3 regions of the Streptomyces sp. SLBN-118 genome follow, and region 1 is predicted to be linked to each of the others. Evidence: riboswitches for the same ligand, from Rfam matches in the RefSeq annotation. Region 1 holds a riboswitch; each other region holds the start of a gene.
The links. Region 1 has a riboswitch for thiamine pyrophosphate ahead of thiC (phosphomethylpyrimidine synthase ThiC). Riboswitches for the same ligand answer to the same signal wherever they lie in the genome.
Positions count from the first base shown of each region.

Region 2: another riboswitch for thiamine pyrophosphate. It lies ahead of FBY35_RS09680 (thiamine ABC transporter substrate binding subunit); the one in region 1 lies ahead of thiC (phosphomethylpyrimidine synthase ThiC).
Region 3: another riboswitch for thiamine pyrophosphate. It lies ahead of thiO (glycine oxidase ThiO); the one in region 1 lies ahead of thiC (phosphomethylpyrimidine synthase ThiC).

Region 1 is NZ_VFNP01000001.1:3,909,278-3,919,312, reverse strand. It holds partial or broken gene FBY35_RS17960 (cyclophilin-like fold protein) at 61-443, shown strand; gene hisC (histidinol-phosphate transaminase) at 467-1,546, opposite strand; gene FBY35_RS17950 (LacI family DNA-binding transcriptional regulator) at 1,917-3,029, shown strand; gene FBY35_RS17945 (metallophosphoesterase) at 3,204-4,280, shown strand; gene FBY35_RS17940 (hypothetical protein) at 4,428-5,255, shown strand; gene thiC (phosphomethylpyrimidine synthase ThiC) at 5,386-7,176, opposite strand; TPP riboswitch at 7,170-7,304, opposite strand; gene FBY35_RS17930 (YibE/F family protein) at 7,375-8,703, shown strand; gene FBY35_RS17925 (SsgA family sporulation/cell division regulator) at 8,770-9,204, opposite strand; partial or broken gene FBY35_RS17920 (helix-turn-helix domain-containing protein) at 9,434-9,834, opposite strand; gene FBY35_RS17915 (DUF5326 family protein) at 10,019-10,035, opposite strand, start outside.
Region 2 is NZ_VFNP01000001.1:2,167,673-2,177,707, reverse strand. It holds gene tsf (translation elongation factor Ts) at 21-857, shown strand; gene pyrH (UMP kinase) at 1,018-1,800, shown strand; gene frr (ribosome recycling factor) at 1,929-2,486, shown strand; gene FBY35_RS09690 (phosphatidate cytidylyltransferase) at 2,486-3,595, shown strand; gene rlmN (23S rRNA (adenine(2503)-C(2))-methyltransferase RlmN) at 3,691-4,797, shown strand; TPP riboswitch at 4,817-4,941, shown strand; gene FBY35_RS09680 (thiamine ABC transporter substrate binding subunit) at 5,010-6,101, shown strand; gene FBY35_RS09675 (iron ABC transporter permease) at 6,164-7,780, shown strand; gene FBY35_RS09670 (ABC transporter ATP-binding protein) at 7,780-8,808, shown strand; gene FBY35_RS09665 (hypothetical protein) at 8,795-9,730, opposite strand; gene FBY35_RS09660 (LOG family protein) at 9,815-10,035, opposite strand, start outside.
Region 3 is NZ_VFNP01000002.1:1,851,303-1,861,337, forward strand. It holds gene FBY35_RS27090 (Rv2175c family DNA-binding protein) at 1-286, opposite strand, end outside; gene FBY35_RS27095 (NAD(P)/FAD-dependent oxidoreductase) at 359-1,600, opposite strand; TPP riboswitch at 1,732-1,844, shown strand; gene thiO (glycine oxidase ThiO) at 1,842-3,014, shown strand; gene thiS (sulfur carrier protein ThiS) at 3,011-3,211, shown strand; gene FBY35_RS27110 (thiazole synthase) at 3,218-4,012, shown strand; gene pknB (Stk1 family PASTA domain-containing Ser/Thr kinase) at 4,453-6,396, shown strand; gene FBY35_RS27120 (deoxyribonuclease IV) at 6,402-7,262, shown strand; gene FBY35_RS27125 (DUF4396 domain-containing protein) at 7,332-7,844, shown strand; gene FBY35_RS27130 (sulfite oxidase-like oxidoreductase) at 7,871-8,503, opposite strand; gene bfr (bacterioferritin) at 8,659-9,138, shown strand; gene FBY35_RS27140 (bacterioferritin-associated ferredoxin) at 9,159-9,416, opposite strand; gene FBY35_RS27145 (class II 3-deoxy-7-phosphoheptulonate synthase) at 9,585-10,035, opposite strand, start outside.

The sequences.
Region 1 (10,035 bases):
CGTCAACATCTTGTTGAAGTTCGCGGGTGCAGATACGCATCTCATAATCCGGCCGGGCACCTGCCCGCAACCCTCGACGAAACCCCCACGAGCAAGGCGCTCGCGGGGTCTCTGCCACTCACCTCCACCGCCCTGACCTGGGGCAACGAGGACTGTTTCGACACGAACGTCTCCCCCGCCCTGGAGGCGGACACACAACACGTGGTCGCGCCGGGCACAGTCGCGTTCTGGACCGAGGGCAACGCGCTCACGCTGCCTTCGGTGCCACTCCGATCTCGCGCGGCTGGGGGTCTCCCAGCACGGAGTTCGAGGGAGAATGCCGCCGCGCGAGCCCGTGCAATGTCCTCGGCCGGATCGACGGCGACCCCCGCCTGCTGGCGACGGTCCGCCCCGGCGACCCGGTCCGCGTCGAACGAGCCGACGCGGCCCAGGAGGTCTTCTAGGTCTCTTCCAGGTCCTGTCCGCCCTAGATCTCCTTGCGGAACGCCTCGGTGGTGTGCAGGAAGAGGTCGTTGGCCTCGGTCTCCCCGATCGTGACCCGCACGCCCTCACCGGCGAAGGGCCGGACCACTACACCGGCCTTCTCGCACACTGCCGCGAAGTCGAGTGTGCGGTCGCCGAGCCGCAGCCAGACGAAGTTCGCCTGGGTCTCGGGCACCGTCCAGCCCTGCCGGACCAGGCCGTCGTAGACCCGCGCGCGCTCGCACACGAGCGAGCCGACCCGGCCGAGCAGTTCATCCTCGGCACGCAGCGAGGCGACCGCCGCGTCCTGCGCGAGCTGCGAGACACCGAAGGGCACCGCGGTCTTGCGCAATGCCGCGGCCACCGGCTCATGCGCGATCGCGAAGCCGACCCGCAGTCCCGCCAGGCCGTACGCCTTGGAGAAGGTGCGCAGCACCGCCACATTGGGCCGGTTGCGGTAGATCTCGATACCGTCCGGAACGTCGGCATCGCGGATGAACTCGCGGTACGCCTCGTCCAGCACCACCAGAACGTCCGACGGCACACGGTCGAGGAACCGCTCCAGCTCGGCCCTGCGCACCACGGTGCCGGTCGGGTTGTTGGGGTTGCAGACGAAGATCAGCCGGGTCCTGTCGGTGATCGCATCGGCCATCGCGTCCAGATCGTGCACATCACCGGCGGTCAGCGGCACCTGCACCGACTTCGCTCCGCTGATCTGGGTGATGATCGGGTACGCCTCGAAGGACCGCCAGGCATAGATGACCTCGTCCCCCGGACCCGAGGTGGCCTGTAGCAAGGACTGCGCGACGCCGACCGAGCCGGTGCCCGTGGCCAGATGCGTCACCGGCACACCGAAGCGGTCTGCCAGCTCATTCATCAGGCCGGTGCAGGCCATGTCCGGGTAGCGGTTGAACCCGTGCGCCGCGGCGATCGCGCTCTCGATCACACCGGGCAACGGCGGATAGGGGTTCTCGTTGGACGACAGCTTGTACGCGACCGGGCCGCCGGCAGCCGCGGGCTTGCCCGGCTTATAGGTGGGGATGCCGTCCAGCTCAGCGCGCAGCTTGGGGCTCGTCTCGCTCACCGCAGGTCCTCCTCGTGCTTCTCGTAGCTTCTCGCACCGTGGGCAGGTTCGATTACTGCTCACCTTATGAGGATTCCCGGCCACTGCGAATGGCGGTGGCCAGGAAAGGGGGGAGCGCTCGTCTCCGTGGCGCGCGCCGGTAGCTCACGCCGTGGCGCGCATCACCCGTAGTGGTGAGTTGAGACCTCTTCGAAACATCGACCATTCGACAGGCCTGTGTGGCCCGGTACCCGGGACGGTGCGAGTGCAGCACCCAACTCCCTTGATTTCCAAGGCAGTTAAGCGTGAATGATCATGCAGAAACGTGCCTGTCGATGGGTGAATATGCGACCGGCTCAACCGCCCACACGAGCCCTACTATCGGCTCGCCATGACAGCAGCAGGGAAGCACCAGGTGAGCCGGACGGAGACATCCCGCCGGAGCAGCCGGCAGAGTCGGGCGGGCATCCGAGACGTGGCCGCCGCAGCCGGTGTCTCGATCACGACTGTCTCAGACGCGCTCAACGGCAAGGGCCGGCTCCCGGACGCCACCCGCCAACATGTCCGCGAAGTCGCCGACCGGCTGGGCTACCGCCCTTCCGCAGCGGCCCGAACCCTCCGTACCGGAAAATCGGGCCTCATCGGCCTGACGGTGACGACGTACGGGGATGAACCTTTCACCTTCACCGAATTCGCGTACTTCGCCGAAATGGCGAGAGCCGCGACCTCGGCCGCGCTCGCCCGCGGCTACGCGCTCGTCATCCTGCCCGCCACCTCACGCCACGACGTCTGGTCGAACGTCGCCCTCGACGGCACCGTCGTCATCGACCCCTCCGACCATGATCCTGTGGTTACCGAACTCGTCCGCCAAGGCCTGCCCGTAGTCTCCGACGGACGGCCGGGCGGCACGCTTCCGGTCACCGCCTGGGTCGACAACGACCACGAAGCCGCCGTACTCGACTTGCTCGACCACCTCGCCGACGCAGGAGCCCGCCGGATCGGCCTGCTCACCGGCACCACCACCGACACCTACACCCGCCTGTCCACCACCGCGTATCTGAACTGGTGCGAGCGCGTGGGCCAGGATCCGGTCTACGAGTCCTACCCCGCCCACGACCCGTGCGCCGGCGCAGTCGCCGCCGACCGGCTGCTCGCCCGCCCGGACAGACCCGACGCGGTCTACGGGCTCTTCGACCCCAACGGCACCGATCTGCTGGCCGCCGCCCGGCGGTACGGCCTGCGCGTCCCCGAGGATCTGCTGCTCGTCTGCTGCAGCGAATCGACCGTGTATGCCACCACCGAACCGCCCATCACCACGCTCTCGCTCAAACCGCGCAGGATCGGCACGGCGGTCGTCCAGCTCCTCATCGACGCCATCGAAGGCGTCGACGAGGACCGGCCGGTGGAACAGGTGATACCCACTGAATTGATCGTGCGGACGTCCTCGCAGCGCCGCCCTCCGCGAACGACCGTGAGCGCCCCGCGATCACCTTCACCGGACTAGACCTTACGAATCGGGATGAAACAACCGGCGAACCAGGGGTGCTGATGGATTCACCACCCCTGGTGCGTCACAGAGCGCCGACCTCATTCCTATGATGGGCGCACGACACCGCGGACCACCCCGACCAGGCTGGGCCGAGAGGTGAACGGCGGCGCGACGGTGGTGGAGGGGTCGATGACTCAGGGGGCCGGTCAAGGACCCGTGGTGCGGACGGCGACATTGCGCGATTTCCGCGTGCCGCCCTATGCGCAGGTGCCCGTGCAGTCACAACAGCCCACACCTTCCTCCCATCCCGGCAACGCGGTCCCCGAGGGCGAAACCCCTGACGGCTACACCCCCACCGAGCGCGACCTACCGGTGATCAGCTCCGGCGGTCCCGGCGACACCGTCCAGGTGGAGATCACACCCGACGAGGCGCCAGCGCCCGACGGCCTCGGCCCGCTCTATGTCGTCGGCGATGTCCACGGCTATCTCGACGAACTCGTGGCCGCCCTCACCGGACAGGGCCTCATCGACGCCGAGGGCCACTGGGCCGCGGGCCATGCCCGCCTCTGGTTCCTCGGCGACTTCACCGACCGCGGTCCCGACGGCATCGGCGTCATCGACCTCGTCATGCGGCTCTCCGCCGAGGCGGCGGCCGCCGGCGGCTACTGCAAGGCCCTGATGGGCAATCACGAACTGCTGCTCCTCGGCGCCAAACGGTTCGGTGACACACCGGTCAATTCCGGCGCCGGCACCGCCACCTTCCAGGCCGCCTGGCTGCTCAACGGCGGTCAGAAGTCGGACATGGACCGGCTCCAGGAGGTCCATCTGCAGTGGATGGCCCGCCTGGACGCGGTGATCGAGGAGGACGAGCATCTGCTGATGCACTCCGACACCACCGCGTATCTGGACTACGGCTCCAGCATCGAGGACGTCAACGACACGGTGCACGCGATCCTCACCCGCAATGACGCCGACGAGTGCTGGGACCTGTTCCGCAAATTCACCAAGCGCTTCGCCTTCCGCGACGACGCGGGACCGCAGGCCGTACGCGAACTGCTCTCGGCCTACGGCGGCAAGCGCGTCGTGCACGGCCACAGCCCCATTCCGTATCTGCTCGGCGAGGTGGGCACCGAGGACGGCGAGGACGGGGCGCGTCCGGTTGTCGAAGGCCCGCATGTGTACGCGGACGGGCTCGCGATCGCGATGGACGGGGGCGTGACGATGGCCGGAAAGCTGCTTGTCGTTCAACTCCCGCTGTCCAACTGAGCCGAGCCCGACAGGCGATTTACCGAAACCCCCTGTCACGCCGTGCCGTAACGGCTCTACCATCGCCTTATCCGTAGCAGGCTCTCCTCCGTTTCTGCCCGACCGCCCGATCGACTCGGGCAACCCGGCCCTACGGAGCATCGGGGGATGCACATGAACAGCGCTCCGCACCTGCTGACCGAGGACCGCGCCGAGTACGAGCGCATCCTCGACGACGCACTGCGCAACGCCCATGACCGCCCGGATCTCGCCGCCGTGGGGCAGCGCCTGAACGCCGAACAGCTGCGCACGATGGCTCTGAACGCGACGGCGCTGATCACCACGGCGGCGGCCGCCGAGTACGAGCACTACACAAAGATCCGCGAGGAGATGCGTTCCCCCGCGGCCGCAGCTTCCTTGCGGCAATCCGTGCCGGCCTCCCCCGAGGTCGGGGTGTCCCAGAGCGGTGCCGGGTTCGGCGCCGTCATAGCCGTGCTCGCACCGGTACTCGCGGGGACAGCCGCACTGATCTTTCTGCTGGTCGGCTACATCCTGAAGATGCTCAGCCCCGCACCCTCCTTCGCACAGACCCTGGTCTCGGCGGGCTGGTTCTTCGCGGCCCTCACAGCGGCCGCCATTCTGGCCGCCGCGATAGGGCTGCTGCTGACCGCGCTGCGCAACGGCGCGACCCAGGTCCAGGCCGAGGAATCGACGGGCGAACTACCCGACGAGGTGTCCCGGGCCAAAGAGGCCTGGCGGCACGCCCTGCTGGAGCGCGGTCTCCTGCCCTTCCTCAGAGCGGCGCTCGACGACCCCAGCGCAGACCCGACCTCCGCGACCCCGCCACGCCATGTCAGCCGCATCCCGAAGGTCGGCTACAGCGGTCCGGACTACTCCAGCCCGAGCGAGGGCTCGACGACGGGCCAGCGGCCCACTTTCACCAGCCCGGACTTCACGAGCCCGGACTTCGGCGGCCCCGAGCACCAGCCCGAGTGATCCCCGGTTCTTGGATCCCCCTGACGCCGTGTTCCGCCCACCAGGTCCCGGTCCGGCCGGCGGTACGAGCACGGCCCGCGCCTGCGACAGGGCTGGGGCCCCGGAGGCACGGACCGTCTACGCGTGCGCCTCAGTCAGCCAGCGGCAGATAGACCCGGTTTCCCGCTTCGGCGAACTCCTTCGACTTCCGGAGCATCCCCTCAGCGACTTCCTCAGCCGTCGCCCCCGCCGCCGCAGTGCCGCCGAACTGCTCGTTGATGCTCTGGCTGATCTTCATGCTGCAGAACTTCGGACCGCACATCGAGCAGAAGTGCGCGGTCTTCGCCGGCTCGGCCGGGAGCGTCTCGTCGTGGAACTCCCGTGCCGTGTCCGGGTCGAGGGCCAGATTGAACTGGTCCTCCCACCGGAACTCGAACCGGGCGTCGGACAGCGCGTCGTCCCACTCCTGCGCGCCCGGGTGCCCCTTGGCGAGGTCGGCGGCATGAGCAGCGATCTTGTAGGTGATGACGCCCGTCTTGACGTCGTCACGGTTGGGCAGGCCCAGGTGCTCCTTGGGCGTGACGTAGCAGAGCATCGCAGTGCCCCACCAGGCGATCATCGCCGCCCCGATGCCGGAGGTGATGTGGTCATACGCGGGGGCCACGTCCGTGGTGAGCGGGCCGAGCGTATAGAAGGGGGCCTCCTCGCAGATCTCCTGCTGGAGGTCGATGTTCTCCTTGATCTTGTGCATCGGGACGTGACCGGGTCCTTCGATCATCGTCTGGACGTTGAAACGCTTGGCGATCGAGTTGAGTTCCCCGAGCGTGCGCAACTCCGCGAACTGCGCCTCGTCGTTGGCGTCCGCGATCGAGCCGGGCCGCAGACCGTCGCCGAGGGAGTAGGTCACGTCGTACGCGGCGAGGATCTCGCAGAGTTCCTCGAAGTTCTCGTACAGGAACGACTCCTTGTGGTGCGCGAGACACCAGGCCGCCATGATCGAGCCGCCGCGCGAGACGATGCCGGTCTTGCGGTTGGCGGTCAGGGGGACGTACGGCAGGCGCACACCCGCGTGGACCGTCATGTAGTCGACGCCCTGCTCGGCCTGCTCGATGACCGTGTCCTTGTAGATCTCCCAGGTCAGTTCCTCTGCCTTGCCGTCGACCTTTTCGAGCGCCTGGTAGAGCGGCACGGTGCCGATCGGCACGGGAGAATTGCGAAGCACCCACTCACGGGTGGTGTGGATGTTGCGGCCGGTGGAGAGATCCATGACCGTGTCCGCGCCCCAGCGCGTCGCCCAGGTCATCTTCTCAACCTCCTCCTCGATGGAGGAAGTGACCGCGGAGTTGCCGATGTTGGCGTTGACCTTCACCAGGAACCGCTTGCCGATGATCATCGGCTCGATCTCCGGGTGGTTGACGTTGGCGGGAAGGACCGCGCGGCCTGCGGCGATCTCCTCGCGTACGACCTCGGGGGAGACGTTCTCGCGGATCGCGACATACTCCATCTCCGGCGTGATCTCGCCACGGCGGGCGTACGCGAGCTGCGTCACCGCCTGCCCCTCGCGTCCCCGCCGGGGCTGGCGGGGGCGGCCGGGGAAGACCGCGTCGAGGTTGCGCAGACCGCCCCTCGGCGAGGTGTGCTTGATCCCGTCGTCCTCGGGGCGGACCGGGCGGCCCGCGTACTCCTCGGTGTCGCCGCGGCCGATGATCCAGTTCTCCCGCAGTGGCGCAAGCCCGCGGCGGACGTCGGTCTCGACGTTCGGATCGGTGTACGGGCCGGACGTGTCGTACAGCGTCACGTCTTTGCCGTTGGTGAGGTGCACCTGGCGGACGGGCACCTGGAGGTCGGGACGCGAGCCCTCGACGTATCCCTTGTGCCAGCCGATGGACTTCCCGGCCTCTGGCTGATTCGAGGCAGGCGTGCGTGCGTCCTGAACGGTCATCGTGACCTACTCCCTACGCCGGCATTACCCGGTAACAGGTTCGGCGGTCGGCGCAGCCGCTTCCGTACGGTTCGTACGGATTTCAGCGCCCTCTCAGCCCGGTGCTCCGAGCTCCCGCGTGTGCAAAGGTGTCACCACGCTAGCGTCATTTCGAGCGTGCTGAACAGAGGCCCCCCTCGTTCTTGCGATGATCTGCCGGTGACCTCATCGCCGACACCCGCGCCGCAGACGCCCGAGCCCCATGGCCATTCCCACAGCCATGGGCCCGCCGTACCTGTGTCACAGCACCTCCGCAAGGTCATCGCCGCAGTGCTGATTCCTTTCGCCGCGGCCGTGGTCGTCGGCCTCGTCGTGCTCTGGCCGGGCGGCGCTCCGGGCCATGAGCGCACCGGTGTCGGCTTCGACCGACAGACCGAGCAGGGCAAGGTGGTGCGGGTCGAGAAGGTCAACTGCAAAGACGTGAACGCCGCGCAGGTTTCGCCGACCGGCGACACCTCCACACCGGAGGGGGGCGAGGCGGCCGATGCCCGGCAGGGCAGGTGCGCGAAGGCGACGGTCAAGGTCACCACCGGCAAGGACAAGGGCCGCACCTTCGTCGAGATCGTCCAGCCGGACGCGCCCCGTCAGTTGAGCGAGGGCCAGGGTGTGGTGGTGGCGTACGCACCCGACGCACCCCGGGAACTTCAGTACTCCGTTACCGATGTGGACCGCGAGTTCCCGATGGCGCTGCTGGCCGGGATCTTCGCGCTCGCTGTGGTGCTGGTGGGGCGCATGCGTGGCCTGATGGCACTGATCGCGCTCGCCGCCTCCTTCGCCGTACTGACCCTGTTCATCCTGCCCGCGATCCTGCAGGGCTCCAATCCGCTGATCGTCGCGGTGGTCGGAGCGAGCGCGATCATGCTGATCGCGCTCTATCTGTGCCACGGGCTGACCGCGCGCACCTCGGTCGCGGTGATCGGCACTCTGATCTCGCTGCTGCTGATCGGGCTGCTCGGCTCGCTGTTCATCGGCTGGGCGAGTCTGTCCGGCAACACCGACGACAGCACCGGCCTGATCCACGGCCTGTTTCCGAACATCGACCTCAGCGGTCTGCTGCTGGCGGGTGTCATCATCGGCTCGCTCGGTGTGCTCGACGATGTGACGGTGACCCAGACCTCGGCGGTGTGGGAACTGCGCCAGGCGGACCCGCTGATGGGCCGACGGGCGCTCTACCGGGCCGGTATCCGCATCGGCAGGGACCACATCGCCTCAGTCGTCAACACGCTCGTACTGGCTTACGCGGGCGCCGCGTTGCCGCTGCTGCTGCTCTTCTCGATCGCCCAGAGCAGTGTCGGAACGGTGGCCACCAGCGAGTTGGTGGCGGAGGAGATCGTGCGGACCCTCATCGGGTCGATCGGCCTGGTCGCCTCGGTGCCGGTGACCACCGCGCTGGCGGCGCTGGTGGTATCCGCGGACCGGCCGGGTCCTCCGGCGGCGACGGGCAGGGCGGCCGTACGAGGCGGCGGTGGCCGCCGACGCAAGAGGTAGCAGCGCGAGGTGGTGAGCAGAGAGGCAGCGCGCCCAGAAGTAGGCGCCGTGTGAAGGAGCGGCAGCTCAGCCTGCGTTTTCCTCCGCGAGAATGCGCCCGAGGGCCTCTTCGAGATTGCCCTCGAAGTCACCGACCGTACGCTCCTGCCCCAGCGGCACCAGTTTGTCCGTACGGTCGAGAAAGGCCACGAGCGGCGCCGCACTCACCCGGAACAGCGCCCGCTCACAGCCGACCTGGAGCCGGACGGTCACATCGGACAGCCTCCCGGGGCGCGTCGGCGCAATGTGCACATCGCCGTCCCCGCTCGGGCCGTTGATGCCGTCCACCAGCAACTCCCGGCCGAAAGTCCAGGTCACAGGCGCATCTCCGGGCAGGTGAAAGGTCATCCGCACGGCGAACGGATCCTTCGTCTCGTACCGGAGCTCCACCGGGATCCGGAACGAGAGCTCCTCGGAGACAAGGAAACTCATCCGGACCTCGGCCTGGACCGACTCGCGCATCATGTACCCCGCAGTGGATGAAGCAGTGAACGGAAGGTTCGGCAGCAGGGGGCCAGGAAAGATCCCCATGGCCCTGTGGACGTAATCGTCCAGTACGGGCGCGAAGATCACAAGGAGTGAGTTTTCAGATACCGATAGAGAACATGAGGGAGCCGCGAAGCCCCGTTGTCCCACAGGGTAGTTGTTCGACCGCAGGCAGCAACCGCACTTCGCGGTTAAGGGGAGGGCCGGCCCACTCGTCGACCGCGGGGACACAGGAGGTGTCGGCGAAGGCGACGATGCCGATCTCACCATCGCGGTAGACCGCGAAGCAGACCGGGCCGCCGATGGCGTCCGGCCGGCGGTCGCGCGAGGCCTCGGGCCTGCTGCGACGATTCTGCAGAGCTCCGCCGAGAGCCAGCCGGCGGACCGCGTCACCGAGGACGAACACGCCGTTCTCGCGGCGCAGATAGTCCTCATGCGTCAGTGTCCTGAGCAGGTGGTACGCGGTGGGAAGCGGAAGGCCGGCCTCGCGCGCGAGCTGTTTCGCCCGGGCTCCGTTCCGATGGGAGCCACAGCCTCCAGAAGCCGCAGTGCCCGCTGCACCGAACCGATCAGGGTAGGGACAGCGGCTTGGGTAGCCGTGGCCAAAGGTCACCCCCAGGCATGGTGACGGGCAGATTGCCCGGCCGCTGCACGGACTTCCCAAGGGGCGGATTTCCCGAGGGGCGGCAGCGGATTGTCACTGTAATGGCCGCCCCTGTACGGGACTGAGGCTTTATCGGGCTGTTCCCCCGGCCGGGCTAACGCCCGTCCGGATATGTCCTCTTGGTGACTACCAGTCGCTGCCCG
Region 2 (10,035 bases), 1.7 Mb from region 1:
TTCGAGAGAGATTCAAGGACATGGCGAATTACACCGCCGCTGACGTCAAGAAGCTCCGCGAGCTCACCGGCGCCGGCATGATGGACTGCAAGAAGGCCCTGGACGAGGCCGAGGGCAACGTCGACAAGGCCGTCGAGGCACTGCGCATCAAGGGCCAGAAGGGCGTCGCCAAGCGCGAGGGCCGCTCCGCCGAGAACGGCGCCGTCGTCTCCCTGATCGCCGACGACAACACCTCCGGTGTCATCGTCGAGCTGAAGTGCGAGACGGACTTCGTCGCCAAGGGTGAGAAGTTCCAGGCCGTCGCCAACGCTCTGGCCACCCACGTCGCCGCGAGCTCTCCGGCCGACCTCGACGCGCTGCTCGCCTCCGAGATCGAGGCCGGCAAGACCGTCCAGGCGTTCGTCGACGAGGCCAACGCCAACCTCGGCGAGAAGATCGTCCTCGACCGCTTCGCGCAGTTCTCCGGTGCCTACGTCACGGCGTACATGCACCGCACCATGCCTGACCTCCCGCCGCAGATCGGTGTCCTCGTCGAACTCGACAAGGAGAACGCCGAGGTCGCCAAGGGCGTCGCGCAGCACATCGCCGCCTTCGCGCCGAAGTACCTCTCCCGCGAGGACGTCCCGGCGGAGGTCGTCGAGTCCGAGCGCCGCGTCGCCGAGGAGACCACCCGCGCCGAGGGCAAGCCCGAGGCTGCCCTCCCGAAGATCGTCGAGGGACGCGTCAACGGCTTCTTCAAGGAGGCCACTCTCCTTGGCCAGCCCTACGCGCTCGACAACAAGAAGTCCGTCCAGAAGGTTCTGGACGAGGCCGGTGTCACGCTGAAGCGCTTCTCGCGCATCAAGGTCGGCATCTGACCCGTTGAGCGATCGACACGGGAGCCCGCTAGGGTTTCTTACGCAGTCGCCGGTCGCGCTCGCGCCGGACGACCGCAGATCTGACGAGGAGGCCATTGCCGACAGGGACACCAGCACCCCAAGGCAATGGCCTTCTTCGTATGTGCACGAGGAGATCTCCATGAACAAGGGCGCGGACGCCAACCAGGCAGCCGACGACAAGAGCGACCACGACGTCAAGCAGGCCGGGCGCTTCATGCTGAAGCTGTCCGGTGAGGCCTTCGCCGGCGGCGGCGGACTCGGCGTCGACCCCGACGTCGTACACGCCATCGCGCGCGAGATCGCCGCGGTCGTCCGCGACGGTGCGCAGATCGCGGTCGTCATCGGCGGCGGCAACTTCTTCCGCGGGGCCGAGTTGCAGCAGCGCGGCATGGACCGGGCTCGCTCCGACTACATGGGCATGCTCGGCACGGTGATGAACTGCCTCGCCCTCCAGGACTTCCTGGAGAAGGAGGGCATCGCCTCCCGTGTCCAGACCGCCATCACCATGGGGCAGGTCGCGGAGCCGTACATCCCGCTGCGCGCCGTACGCCACCTGGAGAAGGGGCGCGTCGTCATCTTCGGCGCCGGTATGGGTATGCCGTACTTCTCCACCGACACCACCGCCGCGCAGCGCGCCCTGGAGATCGACGCCGAAGCCCTGCTGATGGGCAAGAACGGCGTCGACGGGGTCTACGACTCCGACCCCCAGACCAACCCCGACGCGGTGAAGTTCGACGCGCTGGAGTACGGCGAGGTACTCACCCGCAACCTCAAGGTCGCCGACGCCACGGCCATCACTCTCTGCCGCGACAACGCTCTTCCGATCCTCGTCTTCGAGCTGCTCGCCGAAGGCAATATCGCTCGGGCCGTCAAGGGTGAGAAGATCGGCACGCTCGTGAGCGACCAGGGCACCAGGGCCTGACCCGGGGGACTTCCCTCGAGGGATGGACAAAGTCCTGCCGGTCGGACACCGTGCAGGGAACAGACGCGACGCAGGTTCCGCCGGCCCAGTCGAACGCCGGGCCTACTCAAGACACGCAGGAGCAAGTGGTGATCGAAGAGACCCTCCTCGAGGCCGAGGAGAAGATGGAGAAGGCCGTCCTGGTCGCCAAGGATGACTTCGCCGCGATCCGCACCGGACGTGCGCACCCGGCGATGTTCAACAAGATCGTGGCGGACTACTACGGTGCGCTGACCCCGATCAACCAGCTGGCCTCGTTCTCGGTTCCCGAGGCGCGGATGGCCGTGGTGACACCGTTCGACAAGAGCGCGCTGCGCAATATCGAGCAGGCCATCCGCGACTCCGACCTCGGCGTCAACCCGAGCAACGACGGCAACATCATCCGGGTGGTGTTCCCGGAGCTGACGCAGGACCGCCGCAAGGAGTACATCAAGGTCGCCAAGACCAAGGCCGAGGACTCCAAGATCTCGATCCGTTCCGTGCGCCGCAAGGCCAAGGAGACGATCGACAAGTTCATCAAGGACGGCGAGGTCGGCGAGGACGAGGGCCGCCGTGCGGAGAAGGAGCTCGACGACACCACCGCGAAGTACGTAGCGCAGGTCGACGAGCTGCTCAAGCACAAGGAAGCCGAGCTGCTCGAGGTCTGATGAACGACTCTTCCTGGGGGGCCCCGCCGAGTGCCGGTTTCTGGGGACCGCCCGACCAGGGGCCTGCCCCGGCGGGTCCCGCATACGATGAGCATGACGCACAGCAGACTCGGCCCATGCCCATCGTGCCGGACTTTCCCGACGCAGGTAGAGACGCCGAAGACCGTAACGACCGCGACCTGAACGACGACCGCGACCGGGGGGCCGCTCGGCTGAGCGGCCCGCTGTTCCGGGACGAGATTCCGCAGGAGCCCATGCCCACCCCGCCGCCGGCGGCCCAGCCGCCTCAGAAGAAGCGGGCGGGTCGTGATCTGCGTGCGGCCATAGCGGTCGGTGTCGGGCTCGGCGCCGTGATCGTGGCATCGCTCTTCGTCGTCAAGGCCGTGTTCGTCGGCGTGATAGCGGTCGCCGTCGTCGTCGGGCTGTGGGAGCTCACCTCGCGTCTCGAGGAGCGCAAGCAGATCAAGGCGCCGCTGGTACCGCTCGCGGTGGGCGGCGCGGCAATGGTCGTGGCCGGTTATGTCCGCGGTGCGGAGGGCGCCTGGGTCGCGATGGCGCTGACGGCGCTCGCGGTCCTGGTCTGGCGGATGACGGAGCCGCCCGAGGGTTACCTGAAGGACGTCACGGCGGGTGTCTTCGCCGCGTTCTATGTGCCGTTCCTGGCGACGTTCGTCGCGATGATGCTCACCGCCGACGACGGGCCGCAGCGGGTGCTCACCTTCCTGGTACTGACCGTGGTCAGCGACACGGGTGCGTACGCGGTGGGCTGGCGCTTCGGCACCCACAAGCTCGCGCCGCGCATCAGCCCCGGGAAGACCCGCGAGGGCCTGGTGGGCGCGGTGACGTTCGCGATGGCTGCGGGCGCGCTGCTCATGGAGTTCGTGATCGACGACGGCACCTGGTGGCAGGGTCTGCTGCTCGGCTTCGCGGTCGCGGCCAGCGCGACGCTCGGTGACCTGGGCGAGTCGATGATCAAGCGGGACCTCGGGATCAAGGACATGGGCACGCTGCTGCCGGGACACGGCGGCATCATGGACCGGCTCGATTCGCTGCTGCCGACGGCTCCGGTGGTGTGGCTGCTGATGGTGATCTTCGTAGGGTCCGGTTGACCTGCTGACCCTGCTGACCTGCGCGTTCGGCTGAGGGGTTCGGTGTCCGAGGGACGGCGAACCCCTCTTCGTATCTCTGCGACACTGGTAGCACCATGCCCAAGCCCGGAGAACTCACTTTCGTCGCGCCCCGCGGAGCCAACAAGCCCCCGCGGCACCTCGCCGACCTCACGCCCGCCGAGCGCAAGGACGCCGTCGCCGCCATCGGCGAGAAGCCGTTTCGTGCCAAGCAGCTCTCGCAGCACTACTTCGCGCGCTATGCCCACGATCCCGCCCAGTGGACCGACATCCCCGCGTCCGCGCGCGAGAAGCTCGCAGCCGAGCTGCTGCCGGATCTGATGTCGGTCGTACGGCACATCTCGTGCGACGACGACACCACCCGCAAGACCCTGTGGCGGCTTCACGACGGCACGCTCGTCGAGTCCGTGCTCATGCGCTACCCGGACCGGGTGACGATGTGCATCTCCTCGCAGGCCGGCTGCGGGATGAACTGCCCCTTCTGCGCCACCGGTCAGGCGGGACTCGACCGCAATCTGTCGACCGCCGAGATCGTGCACCAGATCGTCGACGGCATGCGCGCCCTGCGCGACGGCGAGGTGCCCGGAGGCCCGGCGCGGCTGTCCAACATCGTCTTCATGGGCATGGGCGAGCCACTGGCCAACTACAAGCGGGTCGTCGGCTCCATCCGCCGTCTCACCGACCCCGAGCCGGACGGTCTCGGTCTCTCGCAGCGCGGGATCACCGTGTCCACCGTCGGTCTGGTGCCGGCGATGCTGCGCTTCGCCGACGAGGGCTTCAAGTGCCGTCTCGCCGTCTCGCTCCACGCGCCGGACGACGAGCTGCGCGACACCCTGGTCCCGGTCAACACCCGCTGGAAGGTCCGCGAGGTCCTGGATGCCGCATGGGAGTACGCGGAGAAGTCCGGCCGCCGTATCTCCATCGAGTACGCGCTGATCAGGGACATCAATGACCAGGCGTGGCGGGGCGATCTGCTGGGCCGCATGCTCAAGGGCAAGCGGGTTCACGTGAATCTGATCCCGCTCAACCCGACGCCGGGCTCGAAGTGGACCGCATCGCGGCCCGAGGACGAGAAGGCCTTCGTGGATGCGATCGCGGCCCACGGTGTGCCTGTGACCGTACGGGACACCCGTGGCCAGGAGATCGACGGAGCGTGCGGACAGCTGGCGGCGACCGAGCGGTAGTCTGGGCTCGAACACTTGCATATTCCGACAGGGGAGCGCCACAGCGCTGAGAGTGCGGCACATGCGTGGAAACAGGCATCTGGTCGCAGACCCTCTGAACCTTGCCCAGGTCATTCTGGGTAGGAAGTTCGGTCATCACTCAAGCTGTTGCGCCCTGCTCACTCCATGTGAGCGGGGCCGCGTCTCTTCCTGGTCACTCCAGGAGGAATTCAGTGAGCACCACCAAGAAGGTGGCGGTTTCCGCCGTCGCCGTCGCGCTCGGCGTCTCGACGCTGGCTGCGTGCGGGGAGTCCAAGGACTCCGCCAAGAACAGCGGTCCGACGTCCAAGACCGTGACACTCGTCGCCCATGACTCGTTTGTCGCCTCGCCCGCCGTACTGAAGCAGTTCACCAAGGAGACCGGCTACACGGTCAAGCTGCTCCAGAGCGGCGACGCGGGCGCCGCCCTCAACAAGGAGATCCTCACCAAGGGCTCCCCGCAGGGCGATGTGTTCTTCGGCGTCGACAACACCCTCCTCTCGCGTGCTCTGGACAACGACCTGTTCACGCCGTACGAGGCCAAGGGCCTGGACCAGGTGCCCGACGAGGTGCAGCTGGACAAGGACAAGCACCGCGTCACGCCTGTCGACACCGGCGACATCTGCGTGAACTACGACAAGAAGTACTTCGCCGACAAGAAGCTGGCCCCGCCCCGGTCTTTTGACGACCTGATCAAGCCCGAGTACAAGAACCTGCTGGTCACGGAGAACGCGGCGACCTCGTCGCCCGGTCTCGGCTTCCTCCTCGGCAGTGTCGGCAAGTACGGCGAGGACGGCTGGCAGGACTACTGGAAGAAGCTGAAGAGCAACGGCGTCAAGGTCGTCGACGGCTGGGAGCAGGCGTACAACAGCGAGTTCTCCGGTTCCGCCGGTGGCAAGAAGGCCAAGGCGGACCGCCCGCTGGTCGTCTCGTACGCCTCCAGCCCGCCGGCCGAAGTCGTCTTCGCCAAGCCGCAGCCGACCCAGGCGCCCACCGGCGTCGCGACCGGAACCTGCTTCCGCCAGACGGAGTTCGCGGGACTCCTGAGTGGCGCGAAGAACGAGGAGGGCGGCAAGGCCCTACTGGACTTCCTGCTCTCCAAGCAGTTCCAGGAGGACATGCCGCTCAACATGTTCGTCTACCCGGTGGTCAAGGGGGCGAAGCTGCCCGAGGCGTTCACCAAGTTCGGCGCAAGCGTCGACAAGCCGGAGACCGTCGCTCCCGACAAGATCGCCAAGAATCGTGAGCAGTGGGTCCAGTCATGGTCCTCGCTCGTACTGAAGTAACGAAGTCCGTCCCGGGTTCCGTCCGCGGTTCCCTACGGAGCAGTGCGGCGCGGCTCGGGCTGATGGCCGGGCCCGCCGTGTTCTTCGCGGTCTTCTTCGCCTACCCCGTCGTCTCGATCGTCGGCCGCGGCCTCCAGGTCGACGGGGTATGGCAGTTCGGGCGGATCGGCGAGGTGCTGAGCCGCGGCGACATCCAGCATGTGCTGTGGTTCACCGTCTGGCAGGCGCTCGCCTCCACCGTCCTCACACTGCTGATCGCGCTGCCCGGCGCGTATGTCTTCGCGCGCTTCGACTTCCCGGGCAAGCAACTGCTGCGGGCGGTGGTGACCGTTCCCTTCGTGCTGCCGACCGTCGTCGTCGGGACCGCGTTCCTGGCGCTCCTCGGCCGTGGCGGACTGCTCGACGAGCTGTGGGGCGTCAGGCTGGACACCACCGTGTGGGCGATTCTGCTCGCGCATGTCTTCTTCAACTACGCGGTGGTCGTACGGACCGTGGGTGGCCTGTGGTCACAGCTTGACCCGCGCCAGGAGGAGGCCGCCCGGGTGCTGGGTGCAGGGCGGTTCGCCGCCTGGCGGCGGGTGACGCTGCCCGCGCTCGGACCATCTGTCGCGGCGGCCGCCCTGATGGTTTTCCTTTTCACCTTCACTTCGTTCGGCGTCGTACAGATCCTCGGCGGACCGACCTTCTCGACGCTCGAGGTGGAGATCTACCGGCAGACGGCCCAGCTGCTGGATCTGCCGACGGCGGCCGTGCTCACCATGGTCCAGTTCGCCGCGGTCGGCGCGATCCTGGCGGTTCACGCCTCGACGGTCCGGCGGCGGGAGACCGCGCTGAAGCTGGTCGACCCGGCCCAGACCGCGCACCGGCCGCGCGGCGCGCGGCAGTGGGCGCTGCTCGGCGGGGTCCTGCTCACCGTGCTGCTGCTGATCCTGGTGCCGCTCGGAGTGCTCGTGGAACGCTCGCTGGACGGGCAGGGCGGCTACGGTCTCGACTTCTACCGGGCCCTGCAGTCGACCGGCGACGCAGGCAGCAGCTTCCTCGTCCCGCCGATCGAGGCGATCTGGAACTCGATGCAGTATGCGCTGGCGGCGACCGGCGTCGCACTGCTCGTCGGCGGGCTCGCGGCCGCGGCGCTCACCCGGCGCGCGGGACGGCTCGTGCGCGGGTTCGACGCGCTGCTGATGCTTCCGCTCGGGGTCTCCGCGGTGACCGTCGGCTTCGGATTTCTGATCACCCTCGACGAGCCGCCGCTGGATCTGCGGACCTCATGGATTCTCGTACCACTGGCGCAGGCGCTGGTCGGTGTCCCCTTCGTCGTACGGACCATGCTGCCCGTCCTGCGAGCGGTCGACGACCGGCTGCGCGAGGCCGCGGCCGTGCTCGGGGCCTCGCCCCTACGGGTCTGGCGTGAGGTCGATCTGCCGATGGTGCGGCGTGCCGTGCTGATCGCGGCGGGGTTCGCCTTCGCCGTGTCGCTCGGTGAGTTCGGGGCGACCGTCTTCATCGCCCGGCCCGACCGTCCGACCCTGCCGGTCGCCGTAGCACGCCTGCTCGGACGGCCCGGGGAGCTCAACTACGGTCAGGCGATGGCTCTTTCGACGATCCTGATGCTGGTGTGCGCGGTAGCGCTGCTGCTCCTCGAACGCATCCGTACCGACAAAACCTCGGGGGAGTTCTGATGGCCTTGCTGCGACTGGAGGATGTGACCGTACGGTTCGGGGCGCGCGTGGCTCTCGACGCGGTGGACCTGGAGGTGGCCGAGCACGAGATCGTCTGCGTGCTCGGCCCGAGCGGCAGCGGCAAGTCCACGCTCCTGAGGATCGTCGCCGGGCTCCAGCCCGCGGACACCGGGCGGGTGCTGCTGTCCGGCGCCGACCAGGCGGGGGTGCCGGTGCACCGGCGTGGAGTCGGGCTGATGTTCCAGGATCACCAGCTCTTCCCGCAGCGCGATGTGGGCGGCAATGTCGCCTTCGGGCTGCGGATGCGCGGTGCCGGCCGGGCCGAACGAGCCCGCCGCGTCGATGAGTTGCTGACGCTCGTCGGGCTGCCCGCCGCACAGCGCCGGGCGGTTGCCTCGCTGTCCGGCGGCGAGCAGCAGCGGGTGGCGCTGGCCCGGGCGCTCGCGCCGGAGCCCCGGCTGCTGATGCTGGACGAGCCGCTCGGTCAGCTGGACCGGGGGCTGCGCGAGCGGCTTGTGGTCGAACTGCGTGAGCTGTTCGGGCGGTTGGGCACCACCGTGCTTGCGGTCACTCACGACCAGAGCGAGGCCTTCGCACTCGCCGACCGTGTCGTGGTCATGAGGGACGGCCGGATCGCCCAGGCGGGCACTCCGCTGGAGGTCTGGCAGCGGCCCGCGTCCGAGTTCGTCGCACGCTTCCTCGGCTTCGACAACGTGGTGGCGGCGACGGTGAGCGGGACGGCCGCCGACACGGTGTGGGGAAAGATCCCGGTGCCGGACGGCTCGCCACAGGGCGAAGGCAAGGTCCTGGTCCGGCCTGCCGGCGTACGGCTGGACGACGCGTCGTCCGGGCTGCCGTGCAGGGTCGAGGGGCTTACGTTCCGGGGCAACCATGTCGCCGTACGGCTGAGGCACTCCGACGCGCCGCCGCTGGAGGCGGAGTGCTCTGTGCGGGACGCGCCGGAGGAAGGGGCCGAGGTGGGCGTGGTCTTCGGCGCCGAAGATGTGGTCGTGCTCAGCGAACGGTGAGGACGTCCTGCGGACGCAGCTCGTCGGCACCGGGCTCATGCGGCTGTGACTCCGTGCCATGAGCCTCGGACGCGCCGAACCAGGCGACCGCGACCGCGCCCGCCACCGCCGTTGCGAACCCGAGGATCGCCATCCACGCGAAACCCTCGCGCGAGGCGTCACCCAGCCACAGCACGCCGATCATGCCCGGCAGTACGGTTTCGCCCACCACCAGCGCCGCCGTCGCGCCGTTCACCGAGCCGATCTGAAGGGCGACCGTGTGCAGGTACATGCCGCCGATCCCGGCCACCAGGATCGCGTACAGCGCCGGGTCCGTGAGCAGCGCACCCAGGTCGAAGGGGTCGATGCCGTTCAGTACGCGTACGCCGACACCCAGCGCGCCGAAGCCGAGACCCGACAGCAGACCGGCCAGGATCGCGGCACGGCCGCCGAGAAGACGTACGAAGACGGTGCCACCGGCCATCAGCAGCAGCGAGATCGCCAGCAGCCACCAGTGCGTCGCGATGGGGGTGTCGCCGCTGCCCTCCGGGCCCGCAGCCGTGGCCAGCAGCACCAGCGCCGAGCAGACGACGGCGATCGAGGTCCACTCGGCGCGGGTCAGCCGGATGCCCAGCATCCTGACGCTCAGCACGGCCGTGATCACCAGATTCGCGCTGATCACGGTCTGCGAGAGGAACAGCGGGAGCAGCCTGGCCGCCAGCGCGCCCAGGCCGAAGCCGACGAAGTCCAGGATGGTGCCGACGATGAACTCCCAGGTCATCGCGGCCTTCGCGGTGGACGAAAGGCTCGGCCCGCCGTGCTGCGTCATGCCCGACGCGGCCGCCTCGCGGCGCGCGGACCTGCGGGATCCCACGGCCTGGAGCACCGACCCCGTGCCGTAACAGATCGAGGCCGCGACAGCGGTCAGTAGGCCAATCAGCACCAGGGGCTCCGTTCACGTGGGGTCAGTCCAACTCCGGCTGGACTGCCAGACGTGTCTTCGGCCTCCGAAGTTGCTTTTGAGTGGTCAACCGCTGCCGGTCAGGCTCATCAGGGCGGCCGGAGCCTCGTCGACCGAGTCGACGAGCGCGATACGCGACTCCATCGGGCGGCCCGCCGCGAGGGACTGGAGCAGCGGCCAGGTGGGGAGCGTCCGCGTCCAGTGCGCGGTATTGACGAGGACCATGGGGGTCGGCTCGCCGCGGGACTCGTAGTAGTTCGGGGTCGCGTTGTCGAAGATCTCCTGGA
Region 3 (10,035 bases), on a different contig from region 1:
GGCTCGGGTCGGGGGTGAAGAGCCACTCCAGCATCTCTTCGTCGGTGAAGCCGTCGTCCCTCAGGAGGGTCAGGGTCCCGGCGAGACCCTTGACCACCTTGGTGCCGTCGATGAAGGCGGCCGGCACCTGAAGCGCCCGGTTCTCACCACGGCGCACGGCGATCAGCTGGCCTTCCTTGACCAGCTGCCGTACGCGTGTCACCTCGACATCGAGCATTTCCGCGATGTCGGGAAGGTGGAGCCAGGCGGGGACGAGAGCATCGATCTTTGCGTCAATCTCGGTCACACGACAAGCGTGCCATCCCGGACTGACAGTCGGTAGCCGGACCCTGCCCGGACAACCTCCGCGCCGCCGTCTTCACTCTGCCCGTGCCGCCGTCTTCAGAGGCACGGACGGGTCGATCGCGAGGTCCGGATCGAGCCGTGCGCCGGAAAGGATCAGCTTGCGTCCCTGCGCCAGATCGCGGGCCCTGCCGACGGCCAGGAGGGCGACCAGGGCGCCCTCGCGCAGCCAGAGCACCGTCCAGGTGGGGCCCGCCGGATCGCCGCGCCGGACCATCGTGTCGGCGGTGGCGTGGTGGCCCGCGTACTGCACGAAACGGCCGAACTGCTCGGACCAGAAGTACGGCACAGGATCGTAGATCTCCACCGGCTCCCGCAGATCGCCGGCGATGACGTTGGCGGCCACCGTGCGCGGCCCTTGCAGGGCGTTGTCCCAGTGGTGCACGAGCAGGCGTTCGCCGTAGCGGCGTGACGGGAAGGAGGCGCAGTCGCCGACCGCGTACACATCGGGCAGGGAGGTGCGCAGATACTGGTCCGCGGTGATTGCGCCGTCCGGGCCGATCGCGATGCCGGAGCCCGCGAGCCAGCCGGTGGCGGGGCGGGCGCCGATGCCGACGACCACGGCTCCCGCCGGGAGCTCACGGCCGTCCGCGAGGATCACCGTTCCGGGCTCGATGCGGGCCACGCGCGCGTGGGTGAGCAGTTCGACGCCGTACTCCGCGTACCAGTGGGTCATCGGGGCCGCGACCTCGGCGGGCAGGGCGCCGGCGAGGGGCCGGTCGGCCGCCTCGACGACGGTGACCGTGCAGTCGGCCTCGCGGGCGGCCGTGGCGAATTCCGCTCCGATCCAGCCCGCGCCGACGACCACTATGTCGTCCTGTTCGGCCAGGACGGGGCGCAGCCGTGCGGCATCGTCGAGGGTGCGCAGCAGATGGACCCCGGCAACGCCCTCCGCACCCGGCAGCGTGATCGGCTCGGCGCCGCTGGCGATGACCAGGACGTCGTACGGGACGGCTCCCGCCTCGGTGTCGAGCTCGTGCTCCAGCGGGCGTACGCCCTGCACCTCGCAGCCCAGCCGCAGCTCGATGCCGAGTGCCTCGAAGTCGACCTCGAAGGCCGAACCCTCGGCCTTGCCGAGCAGGATCGCCTTCGAGAGGGGCGGTCTGTCGTACGGCTGGTGGGGCTCGGCGCCGATCAGCGTCACGGATCCCGTGAAGCCCTGCTCGCGCAGGGCCACGGCGGTCTGGACTCCGGCCATTCCCGCGCCGACGACGACCACGCGCCGGTCTGTCTGTGCTGTCTTCTGCTGCTCGCTCACCCTGCAACCTTACGCATCTGACGGTCCGTCAGTAAGCGTGTTCGGCGATGCTCGCGCCGCCCGCGTGCGACGACTGCCGCAGCGCCTGCTCCCTTACTGCCGGTTGAGGGCGGGGGTTAGGGTGGCCACCGTAAGGCACTCGCGGGAGCCCGGACGCACCGGGCTGAGAGGGAGGCTGGGCGGCCTCCGACCGTACGAACCTGATCCGGGTCATGCCGGCGAAGGGAGGGGCTGGACGCCCATGTCGCGTATTTCCGAAACGCGCAGTTCAGACGTTCTTGTCATCGGGGGCGGAATCATCGGCCTGGTCACGGCCTGGCGAGCCGCTCAGCGCGGACTGCGGGTCGCGCTCGCCGATCCGGAGCCTGGCGGCGGGGCCGCGCAGGTCGCCGCGGGCATGCTCGCCGCCGTCACCGAGCTCCACTACGGCGAGCAGACACTGCTCGGCCTCAATCTCGAATCCGCACGGCGCTATCCGGCCTTCGTCGCCGAGCTGGAGGAGGCGAGCGGGCAGTCGGTCGGCTACCGCGCATGCGGCACGCTCGCCGTCGCACTCGACGCCGACGACCGGGCGCACCTGCGGGAACTGCATGCCCTGCAGCTCCGGTCCGGCCTGGAGTCGGAATGGCTGAGCGGCCGCGAATGCCGTCGCCTCGAACCGATGCTTGCGCCCGGTGTACGCGGGGGCCTGCGGGTGGACGGCGACCATCAGGTCGATCCGCGACGCCTGGCCGGGGCGCTCGTGACGGCCTGCGAGCGCGCCGGGGTGATCTTCCACCGTGGCTGGGCGGAACGGCTTTCGGTCGTACGCGACCGGGCGGCCGGAGCCGTGCTGACGGACGGCGAGGAGCTCTCGGCGGACCAGGTCGTCCTGGCGGGCGGCAGCCACAGCGGCAGGCTCGGCGGCGTACCGGCGGAGGTGCTGCCTCCTGTACGGCCTGTGAAGGGCCAGGTCCTGCGGCTGACCGTGCCGACCGCGTACGCCCCCTTCCTGTCCCGGACCGTGCGGGCCGTCGTGCGCGGCAGCGATGTCTATCTGGTCCCGCGCGAGAACGGCGAGCTGGTGATCGGGGCGACGAGCGAGGAGCTCGGCTGGGACCGGACGGTCACCGCGGGCGGTGTCTACGAGTTGCTGCGCGACGCGCACGAACTGGTGCCGGGCATCACCGAGCTGCCGCTCACAGAGACCCGTGCGGGGCTGCGGCCGGGCTCCCCCGACAATGCCCCGCTGCTCGGCCCCAGCGCCCTGCCCGGTCTCCATCTGGCCACCGGCCACTACCGCAACGGGGTGCTTCTGACCCCGGTCACCGGCGATGTGCTGGCCGAGCTGCTGGTCACCGGCGCGCTGCCGGATCAGGTCCGCCCCTTCACGCCGCTGCGCTTCTCTCCCGTACGTCTGGAGCAGCCCGCATGAACGTCTCCGTCAACGGCGAGGCGCGTGAACTCGCCGCCGGAACCACGCTGGACACCCTGATCAGGGCGCTCACGTCCGCGCCGTCCGGGGTCGCCGCAGCCGTCAACGAGGCGGTCGTCCCACGCAGCCAGTGGCCGGGCACGCTGCTCGGCGACGGTGATCGCGTCGAGGTTCTCACCGCCGTGCAGGGGGGCTGATCAGCCATGGCCGACGACCGTCTCACCATCGGCGACACCACGTTCAACTCCCGGCTGATCATGGGTACGGGCGGAGCGCCCAGCCTCGACACACTCGAACGCTCCCTCGCCGCGAGCGGCACCGAACTCACCACTGTCGCGATGCGCCGCCTCGACCCGGCCGTCAAGGGCTCCGTCCTGTCCGTCCTGGAGAGGCTGAACATCCGCGTCCTGCCCAATACAGCGGGCTGCTTCACCGCGGGCGAGGCCGTCCTCACCGCGCGTCTCGCGCGAGAGGCGCTGAGCACGGACTGGATCAAGCTGGAGGTCGTCGCGGACGAGCGCACGCTGCTGCCGGATCCGATCGAGCTGCTGGAGGCCGCCGAGATCCTGGTCGACGACGGCTTCACGGTGCTGCCGTACACCAACGACGACCCGGTGCTGGCGCGGAAGCTTCAGGACGTGGGCTGCGCGGCGATCATGCCGCTGGGCTCGCCGATCGGCTCCGGTCTGGGCATCCGCAACCCGCACAACTTCCAGTTGATCGTCGAGCACGCGCGCGTGCCGGTGATTCTGGACGCCGGGGCCGGTACGGCGTCCGATGCCGCGCTCGCGATGGAGCTCGGCTGCGCGGCCGTGATGCTGGCATCGGCGGTCACGCGGGCGCAGGAGCCGGTGCTGATGGCGGAGGCGATGCGGCACGCGGTGGAGGCGGGGCGGTTGGCGCGGCGGGCGGGCCGGATTCCACGGCGGCACTTCGCGGAGGCGTCGTCGCCGGTCGAGGGCCGGGCGGTCCTGGACCCGGAACGCCCGGCGTTCTGACCGCTGCGCGGGGCTTGTTCCCCACCCCTCCCTCCCCCTAACGGCCACCCCCAACTGGGGGCAAGCCCCCAGCCCCCTGCGCCCGCTTCGCGGCGCGAACTGGGGCTCCGCCCCAAGCCCGTACGCGCTTCGCGCGTGTCCTCAAACGCCGGACGGGCTGGATTTCCGCCGGTCGGCCCGAAGATTCGGGCCGACCGGCGGGAAATTTTCAGCCCCGCCGGCGTTTGAGGCGCGGGGGTCCGGGGGCGGAGCCCCCCAAGGGGTCTGGGGCGGAGCCCCAGTTACGGGATGGGGCGGGTAGGGGACAAAGCCCGCCGCAGGCGATCAGGGCGGGCAGCCGCCCCGGCGAACAGGCCCCGCGTCACAGCTCGGCTGCAGTACCGCTCCGGTCCAACCCCACCGCATCCGCCCTGTCAGCCATGACTCGTAGAATCTCCCGCGTGGACACGACCCTCAAGGACCCCCTCGTCGGGCACGTGCTCGACGGCCGCTACCGCGTCGACGCGCGTATCGCTGTCGGCGGTATGGCCACGGTCTACCGGGCCGTCGACACCCGACTCGACCGGGTGCTCGCGCTCAAGGTGATGCACCCCGCCCTCGCCACCGACGCCTCCTTCGTGGAGCGCTTCATCCGCGAGGCCAAGTCCGTGGCGCGCCTCGCCCACCCCAATGTGGTGGCGGTCTTCGACCAGGGCGCCGAGGGTGCGTACGTCTACCTGGCCATGGAGTACGTCGCGGGCTGCACATTGCGCGACGTACTGCGCGAGCGCGGGGCCCTCCAGCCGCGGGCGGCGCTCGACATCCTGGAGCCCGTGCTGGCGGCGCTCGGCGCGGCGCACCGGGCCGGATTCGTCCACCGGGACATGAAGCCGGAGAACGTGCTGATAGGGGACGACGGCCGGGTCAAGGTCGCCGACTTCGGTCTCGTACGCACGGTCGGCTCGGTCACCAGCACCACGGGCACGGTGCTGGGCACCGTCTCGTATCTCGCTCCCGAGCAGATCGAGCACGGCACGGCCGACACGCGGGCCGACGTGTACGCCTGCGGAGTCGTCCTCTACGAGATGCTGACCGGCTCCAAGCCGCACTCCGGCGACACGCCCGCCCAGGTCCTGTTCCAGCATCTGAACGAGGACGTTCCGGCCCCCTCCGCCCTGGTGCCGGGGCTCGCCGTCGAACTCGACGAGCTGGTCGCGAGCGCCACCGCCCGCAATCCGGAGATGCGCCCTCACGACGCGGTGACGCTGCTGGCACAGGCCCGCGCGGCCCGGGCCCCGCTCAGCGACGAACAGCTGGACCTGGTGCCGCCGCAGGCGCTGGCAGCCGGCGGGGCCGAGCCCGCCGCCGCGGGGCCTGCGGCGGCTTCGGAGGACGCCACCAGCGTGATCCCCCGGGTGCTCCCCCGCGAGGAGCCCGGGGTCGACCACACCGCCCGGCTGACGATGCCGCCGCCTCAGCCGCCCGAGCCGACCCGGCCGACGGGTCGCCGGGCCGTCCCGCGGCGCGGCGTGCTCGCCGCCCTGGTCGCCGTACTGCTCGTGCTCGGCGTGGGGGCGGGCGTCTGGTACATCAACTCCGGGCAGTTCACCCGGGTCCCGGCCCTGATCGGCAAGACCGAGAAGGACGCGAGGCAGCAGTTGAAGAGCGCCGGACTCGATGTGAAGAAGGTCCGGTACGACTTCAGCGAAACGGTCCAGCGCGGCACTGTCATCAAGACCGACCCCGGGACGAATGAGCGCATCCGCGGCAATGGCTCGGTGACGATCATCGTCTCGCGCGGCCCGGAGATCGTCCGGGTCCCCGATGTCAAGGGCAAGCCGCTCGCCCAGGCCGAGCTCGAGCTGGAGAAGGCCGGTCTCGCGCCGGGCGTGGTCACCAACGAGTTCAGCGAGGAGATCGAGCAGGGGGCGGTGATCAGCACGGATCCGGCTTCCGGGACCCGCCGCAGCCCCGATTCCGCGGTCGCCGTCGTTGTCAGCAGGGGCGCGCCGATCGAAGTCCCGGATGTGACGGGTGAATCGGTGGACGACGCGACCAGCCGACTCACCGGCGCGGGCTTCAAGGTCAAGATCGCTTCCGAGCAGATCAACTCCCCCGAGGAGGCCGGCTCTGTCGCCGGGCAGTCCGCGGCCGAGGGCACCGAGCTGGCCCGCGGCGACACCGTCACACTGACCGTCTCCAAGGGCCCCCGCATGCTCCCAGTCCCGGATGTCGTCGGCCTGAAGGTCGACGAGGCCACGAGCAAGCTGAAGTCGGCGGGGTTCGAGGTCAAGGTCGACAAGAGCTTCCCGTTCCTCGGGGACACCGTGGAGAGTCAGTCCGTCGCGGCGGACGAGCAGGCGCCCGAGGGCAGCACGATCACCATCAAGACCAAGGGACTGTAGTTCTCATGCGCAACCCCGTCGGCGGCCATGTCCCCGTGGCCGGCGGCCTCGCCACCACGGGTCTCGCCTACGCCCGTGAGCTGGCGGCGGAAACCGTCCAGGTCTTTGTGGCCAACCCTCGCGGCTGGGCGACGCCCGCCGGAAATCCGGCGCAGGACGAGCGGTTCCGCGCGGAGTGCGCCGCGAGAGGGATCTCGGCGTACGTCCATGCCCCTTATCTGATCAACTTCGGCTCGCACACCGAGGCCACCGCGGAGAAGTCCGTGGAATCGCTGCGGCACTCGCTGCGCCGGGGCCGCGAGATCGGCGCGAAGGGTGTGGTCGTGCACACCGGCTCGGCGACCGGCGGGCGAGCCCGGGAGGTGGCGCTTGCGCAGGTACGGGAGCGGATGCTGCCGCTGCTCGACGAACTGACGCACGACGACGACCCGTTCCTGCTGCTGGAATCGACGGCGGGCCAGGGCTTCTCGCTCTGCTCGCGCACGTGGGACTTCGGCCCGTACTTCGAGGCGCTCGACGCGCATCCCAAGCTGGGCGTCTGCTTCGACACCTGCCACATCTTCGCGGCGGGACACGATCTGGCGGGCCCGGACGGGATGGCGAAGACGCTGGATCTGCTGGTGGGAACGGTCGGTGAGGGGCGGCTCAAGCTGATCCACGCCAATGACTCCAAGGATGTGGCCGGCGCGCACAAGGACAGGCACGAGAACATCGGTGCAGGTCACATAGGGGAGGAGCCCTTCCGGGAGCTGATGCGGCATCCGGCGACGGAGGGCGTACCGCTGATCATCGAGACTCCCGGCGGTAAGGAGGGGCACTCGGCGGATGTGGCGCGGCTGAAGAATCTCCGCCGAGGGCTCGATTGAGGAATACCCCTAGGGGGTATATGGTTGTAGCTGTCGGCCGGAACCGCTACCTGAGGTTGGGGGCTTCTGATGCAGCACGACACCCGCACCGAGCACGACACCCACACCGAGCACGCGCACCACACGGACATGCACGAGGGTCGCGGAAAGGTCAGCTGGTCGACGGCCGCCCGGGCGACGCTGCACTGCCTCACCGGCTGTGCCATTGGCGAGGTGCTCGGCATGACCATCGGCACCGCGCTGGGCTGGGGAAACGTGCCGACGATGATCCTCGCGATCACCCTGGCCTTCTTCTTCGGCTACTCACTCACACTGCGCGGCGTCCTGAGGGCCGGGGTCGACTTCAGGAACGCCGTCCGGGTCGCCCTCGCCGCCGACACCCTCTCCATCGCCGTGATGGAACTGGTCGACAACGGCGTCATCGCGCTCTGGCCGAACGCCATGGACGCAGAGCTCGCCGACCTGCTGTTCTGGCTCGCCCTCGCCGTCTCGCTCGTCATCGCCTTCGTCGTGACGACGCCCGTGAACAGGTGGATGATCGGCCGCGGAAAGGGCCACGCGGTGGTCCACCAGTACCACTGACGACGCCACCGGCACGGACGGCAAAGTCAGAGCTCGGGGCCGTCCCCGGGCTCTTCCTGGTAGGAGTAGCGCTGCTCGCGCCACGGGTCGCCGAGGTTGTGATAGCCGCGCTCCTCCCAGAAGCCGCGGCGGTCGGCGGTCATGTACTCCACGCCCCGGACCCACTTGGGCCCCTTCCAGGCGTACAGATGCGGCACTACAAGGCGCAGCGGAAAGCCGTGCTCCGCTGTGAGCAGCTCACCGTCCTTGTGCGTCGCGAAGATCGTGCGGTCCGCGACGAAGTCGGAGAGCCGCATATTGGCGCTGAATCCGTACTCCGCCCAGACCATGACATGGGTGACGTTCGCCGCCGGCGGGGCGAGCTCCACGATCGTACGGGCGGGCACACCGCCCCATTCGGCGCCGAGCATGCTGAACTTCGTCACGCAGTGCAGATCGGCGACGACCGTCGAGAAGGGCAGCTCCGAGAACTCCTCATGGGTCCAGCAGCGTTTGTCGCCGTCCGCCGTGGCGCCGAAAACCCTGAACTCCCAGCGGTCCGGCTTGAATTTGGGTACGGGGCCGTAGTGAGTGACCGGCCAGCCACGCTGCAGTCGCTGCCCCGGCGGAAGCTCGGACTCCTCTGATGCGCGGTATTCCCGGCTCTCCGGCTGACCCATGCCTTCAATGGTGACAGACAAGGAGGGGTGGTCATGACCAGGTCTGGCCCGATTCGGGCAACTCCTACTAAGCATGCACTTACTGGACTGCCCCCTGCCTCGATGCGAGGATGCGCGCACCTGCCCCAGTCACACGCGCGGAAGGAGCCTCTGCGATGCAGGGCGACCCCGAGGTCATCGAGTTCCTCAATGAGCAGCTGACTGCCGAGCTGACCGCCATCAACCAGTACTTCCTGCACGCGAAGATGCAGGAGAACTTCGGCTGGACGAAGCTCGCGAAGTACACCCGGGCCGAGTCGTTCGACGAGATGAAGCACGCGGAGGTACTGACCGACCGCATTCTCTTCCTCGACGGCCTGCCCAACTACCAGCGGCTCTTCCATGTGCGCGTCGGTCAGACGGTGACCGAGATGTTCCAGGCCGACCGGCAGGTCGAGGTGGAGGCGATCGACCGCCTCAAGCGCGGCATCGAGGTGATGCGAGCCAAGGGCGACATCACGTCCGCGAACATCTTCGAGTCGATCCTGGAGGACGAGGAGCACCACATCGACTACCTCGACACGCAGCTGGAGCTCGTGGAGAAGCTCGGTGAGGCGCTGTACATCGCGCAGCTGATCGAGCAGCCGGAGAGCTAGACCGCTGCCCGGTCGATCAGCTAGGCGGCTTCGCCGAGCTCGGGCCGAGGGGCCTGCTGGGTGCCGGCGGCCAGGACGGCTGCACCGTTGCCCTGCCCGAGCAGTTCCCGGCGGGGGCAGGCGCCGCGTCCCAGGATCCCCTGGATACGTCGCACGCACGATCCGCAGTCGGTACCGGCTTTCGAGACCGACGCGATCTGGCGGGGTGTGCAGGCGCCGGCATCCGCGTGTTCCTTCACCTGCTTTTCCGTGATGCCGAAGCACGAGCAGACGTACACGCGGTCACCTCCCGGGCGGGATCGATGGATGGCGCCTTCCCGATGATCGGTGAGGCTAACCTAACCTTACCCGCCGGACAGGGTTCGCAAAAGCCCCGGACACGACGGTGGGGCGCGGATCACATCGATCCGCGCCCCACCGTCATTGATCCGTCACTGCGGGTCCGCCTACTGGTCGCGGTACATCTCCGCGACCAGGAAGGCCAGGTCCAGGGACTGGCTGCGGTTCAGGCGCGGGTCACAGGCCGTCTCGTAGCGCTGGTGCAGATCGTCGACGAAGATCTCGTCGCCACCGCCCACGCACTCGGTGACATCGTCACCGGTGAGCTCGACATGGATGCCGCCCGGGTGGGTCCCGAGGCTCTTGTGGACCTCGAAGAAGCCCTTGACCTCGTCGAGCACGTCGTCGAAGCGGCGGGTCTTGTGCCCGGATGCCGCCTCGAAGGTGTTGCCGTGCATCGGGTCGGTCACCCAGGCCACCGTGGCGCCGGAGGCCGTGACCTTCTCGACCAGCTCGGGGAGCTTGTCGCGGACCTTGTCGGCGCCCATGCGGACGACGAAGGTCAGCCGGCCCGGCTCCCGGTCGGGGTCGAGCTTCTCGATGTACTGGAGCGCCTCG